One region of the Kutzneria kofuensis genome, then DNA from elsewhere that is predicted to be linked to it. Evidence: riboswitches for the same ligand, from Rfam matches in the RefSeq annotation. Region 1 holds a riboswitch; each other region holds the start of a gene.
The links. Region 1 has a riboswitch for cobalamin ahead of metE (5-methyltetrahydropteroyltriglutamate--homocysteine S-methyltransferase). Riboswitches for the same ligand answer to the same signal wherever they lie in the genome.
Positions count from the first base shown of each region.

Region 1 (2,253 bases):
CTTGACGATCGGCGAGGCCGCACGGGAGGCCAGCCGGCTGGCGTTGACGTGCAAGGTGTTGCTGATGGCGTTGCGGCCCTCGGTCAGGCCCCGGCGCAGCGTGACGATCTCGTCCAGCTTCTGCCGCGCGAACGACAGCCAGCCGGCGATCTCCGGGTCCAGGTCGGTGTCGAGGGTGACGTCGAGCGGCACGTGCAGCAGCGAGCAGGACGCCGCCACGTCCACCGAGCCGGCCAGCCCGAGCAGCGTGCCCAGCGTGCCGAGGGCGTCGGCCAGGTCAACGGCCCAGACGTTGCGGCCGTTGACGACGCCGGCGACCAGCCGCTTGTCCTGGACGCCGCCGATCTTGGCCAGGCCGTCGAGGTTGGCCGCGGCGTTGCCGGTGAAGTCCAGCGCCAGGCCCTCGACCGGCGCGGACGCCAGCACCGGCAGCGCGTCGCCGAGGCGGTCGAAGTAGGAGGCGACGAGGATCTTCGGGCGCGCCGGCTCGGCCGCCAGGGCCGCGTAGGTCTCGGCGACCTTGCCCAGCACGTCGGCCGGCTGGTCGGTGACGAGCGCCGGCTCGTCCAGCTGGACCCACTCCGCGCCGGCCGCGCGCAGTTGCCGCAGCAGGTCCACGTACAGCGGGACGACCCGGTCGAGCAGGTCCAGCGGCCGGAAGCCGTCGGCGCCGGTCGGGTCCTTGGCCAACAGCAGGAAGCTGACCGGGCCGACGAGCACCGGCCGGGTTCGCACGCCCTGGTCGAGGGCCTCGGCGAACTCCGCCAGCGGCTTGCCGGCGTCCAGCGTGAACCGGGTGTCCGGCCCGAGCTCCGGCACGAGGTAGTGGTAGTTGGTGTCGAACCACTTGGTCATCTCCATCGGCGGCGCGTCCGCGGTGCCGCGCGCCATGGCGAAGTAGCGGTCCAGCCGGCCGGCCGGGGTCGTCGCGTCCGGCACGGCGGCGAGGTGCCGCTCGGGGATCGCGCCGAGCAGCCACGCCGTGTCCAGGACATGGTCGTAGAACGAGAAATAGTTGCTCGGGATCTCGTCGATGCCGGCGTCGCGCAGCTCGGCCAGGTTCTGCCGGCGCAGCTCACGCGCCGTGCCGAGCAGGGCATCGGCGTCGACACGGCCCGCCCAGTACGACTCGATCGACTTCTTCAGCCGGCGGTCGGCGCCCTGGCGAGGATAGCCGTACACGGTGGCACGGCTGGCGGTGCTTGTCGGGGTCACGGGGCTCTCCTTCGCGAGTCCACGTGGACCCGCGGGCGCGCGCGTGACCGGCCTCGACCGGCATCCGGTCGGGACTGGAGCGACGACCCACCCGCGAGGTCTCGGCCAGCACCCCACGGTCGTGGGATGCACAGCGGGCAGGTCTTCGGACTCGTGGGCGGTCCGGCGCTCGCCGGGTTTCCTACTGGCCGTCGCTTCCCAGGCCGGGTGGCCCAGTGCCGTCTGACGGCGGTCGTTCCCACTCACCGCTGCGGGGCAGTCCCGGATTCGCACCGGGTTCCCTCTTGCCTCGGTCGCCGTCGTGTAGCCCACGGCGCCCGAACCAGCTGCGCTGCCCACTGTAGCGCCGGGGTGGTGGACCACCGCTAGAGTTAACGCCGTTAACCCGACCTTGGGAGGACCGATGCGCGTTGTCGTGGCCGGCGCGTCCGGCGTGATCGGGACCGCGCTGACGCCGGTCCTGCGGGCCGCCGGGCACGAGGTGATCCGGCTGGTCCGCCGCCCGGCCGCGGCCGCCGACGAGCGGTCGTGGGATCCCGACGCGGGCGTCATCGCCGACGGGGCGCTGGACGGGGTCGACGCCGTGATCAACCTCTGCGCGGTCGACACCACCGCCGAGCGGTGGACCCCGTCGTTCAAAGCCGCACTGCTCTCCAGCCGCGTGGTTCCGACCCGGGTACTGGCCGACGCCGTCGCCGCGCACGGCGTTCCCGCGCTGCTCAACAGCTCCTCCGTCGCGTACTACGGCGACACCGGGGACCGCGTCATCGACGAGTCCGCGCCGGCCGGCGCCGGGTTCCTGGCCGAGATGGACCGTGACCGCGAGGAGGCGTGCAAGCCGGCCTCCGACGCACGGGTTGTGTTGCTGCGCACCGGAATCGTGCTCTCCCCCACCGGCGGCCTGCTCGGCCAGCTGCGCCCCATGGTCGCCTGGGGCGCCGGCGGTCGGATGGGCACCGGTCGCCAGTACCTGTCGTGGATCTCCCTCGCCGACGAGGTCGCCGCCATCCGGTTCGCCCTGGAACAGCAGGACATCAG
Region 1 covers NZ_JACHIR010000001.1:1,072,131-1,074,383, forward strand. Annotated here, with positions in the region: gene metE (5-methyltetrahydropteroyltriglutamate--homocysteine S-methyltransferase) at 1-1,215, opposite strand, end outside; cobalamin riboswitch at 1,335-1,557, opposite strand; gene BJ998_RS04915 (TIGR01777 family oxidoreductase) at 1,619-2,253, shown strand, end outside.

Region 2 (2,253 bases), 6.7 Mb from region 1:
ACGTTGAGAACGGCGCCGCCGCCGTTGCGCTCGATGATCGGCGCGAAGGCGCGGATCGCCGCCAGCGGCCCGACGTAGTGGGTCTCCAGCTCCAGGCGGATGGTGTCGAAATCGGCGTCCAGCACCGAGGTCTCGCTGGAGATGCCGGCGTTGTTGATCAGGAGGGTGGCGTCGGCGGCGACCTCGGCGGCCGCCTCGATGCTGGCGTGGTCGGTGATGTCGAGGCGCAGCGGGATCGCGCCCTCGATGTCGACGGTCTCCGGGCGGCGCGCGGTGGCGTACACCTTGGCGCCGCGGGAGATGAGCTGTTCGGCGAACTGGCGGCCCAGGCCGCGGTTCGCGCCGGTCACGACGGCAACGGTCTTGGTGAAGTCCATGTCGCCGACGATAGTCTGTTGAGAACGAACGGTGCAATAAGAGCGGCGGTGACCGCTGACACATCTGTCGGTGCCGGGAAGCTGACACGCCGACACAACATGTGGGTGCTTGCGACTGCTCGCCGTCCATGTATTGTGCTCACCGAGCTGGTTCGGCCGCCCCGCCAAGGTGGTCGTCGTAAGAGGGAACCCGGTGCGAATCCGGGACTGCCCCGCAGCGGTGAACGGGAACGACCGCCGTCACGAAGCACTGGACGCACGCGTCCGGGAAGCGACGGCCAGTAGGTGCCGACCAGGCATGCCCGTGAGTCCGAAGACCTGCCCGCTCGCCCGTTCGCACCGTGAACGGGCCCGTGTCCAGGCCCCGAGGGAGGGCGTGGGGACTCCTTGGCGCACGCGCCAACCGTGTCCTCGCGCGCCCGAAGCGGCCCACAGCGTGCGAGGAGTCAAGGCTGTGACGGTCTCCGACCAGACTGTCGTGCGGGTCGACGCCGATCCCCACCCGACGATGCGGGTGCGAAAACGAAGCGGCGCCGTCGAAACCGTCGACGTGAACAAGATCGTGAAGGCGGTCGGCCGCTGCGCGGTCGGCCTGGCCGAGGTGGACCCGCTCCGGGTGGCGACCAAGACGATCAACGGCCTGTACGACGGCGCGACCACCGAGGAGCTGGACCGGCTGTCCATCCAGACGGCCGCCGAGCTCGTGGCCGAGGAGCCCGAGTACTCCAAGCTGGCCGCGCAGCTGCTCGCCGCCTACATCGACAAGGAGGTCCGCGGCCAGGGCATCCACTCGTTCAGCCAGAGCATCGCGCTGGGCCACCGCGAGGGCCTGATCGGCGACGAGACGGCCACGTTCGTGGCCACCCACGCCCGCAAGCTCGACGACGCGATCGACGCCGACGCGGACCGCCGCTTCGAGTACTTCGGACTGCGCACGGTGTACGACCGCTACCTGCTGCGCCATCCCAACACCCGGGCCGTCGTGGAGCGCCCGCAGTACTGGCTGCTGCGCGTGGCCTGCGGCCTGTCGCACACCGCGGGCGAGGCGATCCGCTTCTACCGCCTGATGTCCTCGCTGGCGTACCTGCCGAGCTCGCCGACGCTGTTCAACTCCGGCACCCGGCACACCCAGATGTCGTCCTGCTACCTGCTGGACTCGCCGCGCGACGAGCTCGAGTCGATCTACGAGCGGTACGCGCAGGTGGCGCAGCTGTCCAAGTTCGCCGGCGGCATCGGCGTGCAGTGGTCCCGGGTCCGCTCCCGCGGCGCCCTGATCCGCGGCACCAACGGCCACTCCAACGGCATCGTGCCGTGGCTGCGCACGCTGGACGCCTCGGTGGCGGCGGTCAACCAGGGCGGCCGGCGCAAGGGCGCTGCCTGCGTCTATCTGGAGACGTGGCACCCGGACATCGAGGAGTTCCTGGAGCTGCGCGACAACACCGGCGAGGACGCGCGCCGCACGCACAACCTCAACATCGCCAACTGGATCCCGGACGAGTTCATGCGCCGGGTCGAGGCCGACGCCGAGTGGTCGCTGTTCGACCCGGACGAGACGCCGGAGCTGCCGGACCTGTGGGGCGAGGACTTCGACCGCGCCTACCGCGCCGCCGAGGAAGCGGGCCGGGCCGTGCGCACGGTCAAGGCCCGTGACCTGTACGCGAAGATGATGCGCACGCTGGCGCAGACCGGCAACGGCTGGATGACGTTCAAGGACACGGCCAACCGCACCTGCAACCAGACGGCCGAGCCCGGCAACGTGGTGCACCTGTCCAATCTCTGCACGGAGATCCTGGAGATCACCAGCGACACCGAGACCGCGGTGTGCAACCTCGGCTCGGTCAACCTCGGCGCGCACGTGGCCGGCGACAGCATGGAC
Region 2 covers NZ_JACHIR010000001.1:7,725,578-7,727,830, forward strand. Annotated here, with positions in the region: gene BJ998_RS35270 (SDR family oxidoreductase) at 1-377, opposite strand, end outside; cobalamin riboswitch at 509-717, shown strand; gene BJ998_RS35275 (ribonucleoside-diphosphate reductase subunit alpha) at 832-2,253, shown strand, end outside.
Region 2: it holds a riboswitch for cobalamin, as region 1 does, so the genes downstream of both, BJ998_RS35275 (ribonucleoside-diphosphate reductase subunit alpha) here and metE (5-methyltetrahydropteroyltriglutamate--homocysteine S-methyltransferase) in region 1, are expected to answer to the same signal.

Region 3 (2,253 bases), 5.2 Mb from region 1:
TGCGCAGCGGCTGCGGCGTCTCGGTCGCCTGCTGGCCGTAATCACGGACGTTCGCCGCGAGTTCGCCCAGCGACGGCAGCAGCGCCATCACGACCCCGATCACCACCACGAAAGCCAGCGATGCCAGCAGCGTCGCGTTCCAGTTGCCGAACCGCTTGGCCAACCGCTTGCCCAGCACCACGGCGCCGATCAGGAACGCCACCGAGCACACCATCATCAGCACGTACAACGCGCCGCGGACACCGATCGTCGCCTGGTGGCCGATCGACGGCGGATTGGCCGGATACTTCACGAACGGCACCAGGTAGATGCCGAGGAAGCCGCCGCCGGCGACCAGCACCGACAGCGTGCGCGGCCGCAGGTTGCCGACCCGGCCCAGGCAGACCGCGTACGCCACGGCGAACAGCGCGCCCATCGCGACGCCGAACAGCACCATGCCGACGCCGATGCCGACGTTGGCCTGGATGGCCCGGCTGAAGATCTCCGGGCCCTCGTCGCCCGCGGGCAGGCCGGCGGCCTTGTCCAGGGCGGCCTGCGCCTCGTCACGCCCGCTCTCGTAGTCGATCGCGGCCTGGATCTGCGGCTCCGCGAAGATCCGGGCGAAGACGAACGCCAACAGTCCGGCGAGGGCGCCGGCCAGCACACCCCGCAGGATGATTCGCTTCTCCATGTTCGGTTGTCCCGCCCCTGGTGATCAGTGGCAGGGGAAGCCGAGGAAGTGGCGCGCGTCGTGCACGAACTCGTGGATGTACATGTTGTCGCCGAACACCGAGGTGGCACCCTGGTCGATGCCGATGAAGTAGTACAGGGCCAGGGCGAGGAGCACGGTGCCGCCCAGCCACAGAATCGCCTTGGGCAGCGGCAGGACGACCGGCGTCGGAACGGCGGTGGTCGCGGGAATGGTGCTCATGGAGCCTCCTTCGGGGATCGTGCGTCCCGTTCGTTCGTGGGGCAGGTGATGGCGTGGTGTCTGGCTCGCCCGCGTCCGAGGACCCGGGCACACAGTGGCGCGACCGCGCCGGAATCCCACCGGCTTACGCACACCATCACTCAGCGCCGCACACTACGGACCCCGATCGGGGCACGTCAATCCGCCGAGCAGGCAGTATGAAATCAGTGTGAAGCAGCGGTCACGACGTTGCGCAGCAGCAGCGCTGTCGTCACCGGACCGACACCTCCCGGCACCGGGGTGATCGCCTCCGCGATCGGCTCCACCGCCTGCGTGTCGACGTCGCCGACGAGGCCGCCGTCCGTCGTCGGGTTGGTGCCGACGTCGATCACCACCGCGCCCGGGCGGATGTGCGCCGCGCCGAGCACGTGCGCGCTGCCGACGCAGGCCACCACGACGTCCGCCCGGCTCGTCTGCACCGCCAGGTCCTTCGTCCGCGAGTGGCACACCGTCACGGTCGCGTTCTCCGCGAGCAGCAGCAGCGCCGCCGGCTTGCCGACCACCGTGCTGCGGCCCACGACCACGACGTCCGCGCCGGCCAGCGTCGTGCCGTGGGCCCGCAGGAGCTCCACCACCGCCTGCGCCGTCGCCGGCGCGAACGCCGGCAGCCCCGCCGCCAGGCGGCCGAGGCTGGTCGGGTTGGCGCCGTCCACGTCCTTGGCCGGGTCGATGTGCACCGCGATGTCGTCGCGGCTGATGCCCGGCGGCAGCGGCGTCTGGCACATCACGCCGTGCACCGTCGGGTCCGCCGACAGCTCCGCCAGACACGGACCAAGCAGCTCCCGCTCGTCGACGACGCGCACCGCGACGCCGACCTTCTCCGCCGTGCGCACGATGGAGCGGACGTACCAGGCCGTCGCCTCGTCGTCGGTGGGGACCACGATCGCCAGCGTCGGGGTCGTGCCGGCGGCCCGCAGCCGGGCCGCGTCGTCGGCGATCCGGGCACGGATGGTGGCGGCCAGCGCGCGGCCGTCGATGAGGGTCATGCCAGCTCCTCGATGAACTTCTCGGCCGCGGCGACCTCGTCGCCGATACGGGCCAGTTCCGCTTCCAGTCGGGCTCGGGCGACTACGTCGGTCATCGACGCCCGGTTCACCGCCACATTCACCGCCGCCGCCTGCATGGCCGCGCGGGCCGACACCGCCGCCACCGCCACGTCCGACAGCACGTTCACGTTGGCCCCCGGCCGGATCCTGCGCGCCAGCTCCAGGACCTCGCCCGCCAGCGCCGCCGTCCTCAGCGGCACGTCCGCCGCCTTGACCAGCGCCTCCTGGATGGCAGCGGTTCGGGCCGCCTTCTCCTCG
Region 3 covers NZ_JACHIR010000001.1:6,290,783-6,293,035, forward strand. Annotated here, with positions in the region: gene BJ998_RS29100 (CbtA family protein) at 1-670, opposite strand, end outside; gene BJ998_RS29105 (CbtB domain-containing protein) at 695-910, opposite strand; cobalamin riboswitch at 944-1,063, opposite strand; gene BJ998_RS29110 (bifunctional 5,10-methylenetetrahydrofolate dehydrogenase/5,10-methenyltetrahydrofolate cyclohydrolase) at 1,114-1,935, opposite strand; gene BJ998_RS29115 (cyclodeaminase/cyclohydrolase family protein) at 1,932-2,253, opposite strand, start outside.
Region 3: it holds a riboswitch for cobalamin, as region 1 does, so the genes downstream of both, BJ998_RS29105 (CbtB domain-containing protein) here and metE (5-methyltetrahydropteroyltriglutamate--homocysteine S-methyltransferase) in region 1, are expected to answer to the same signal.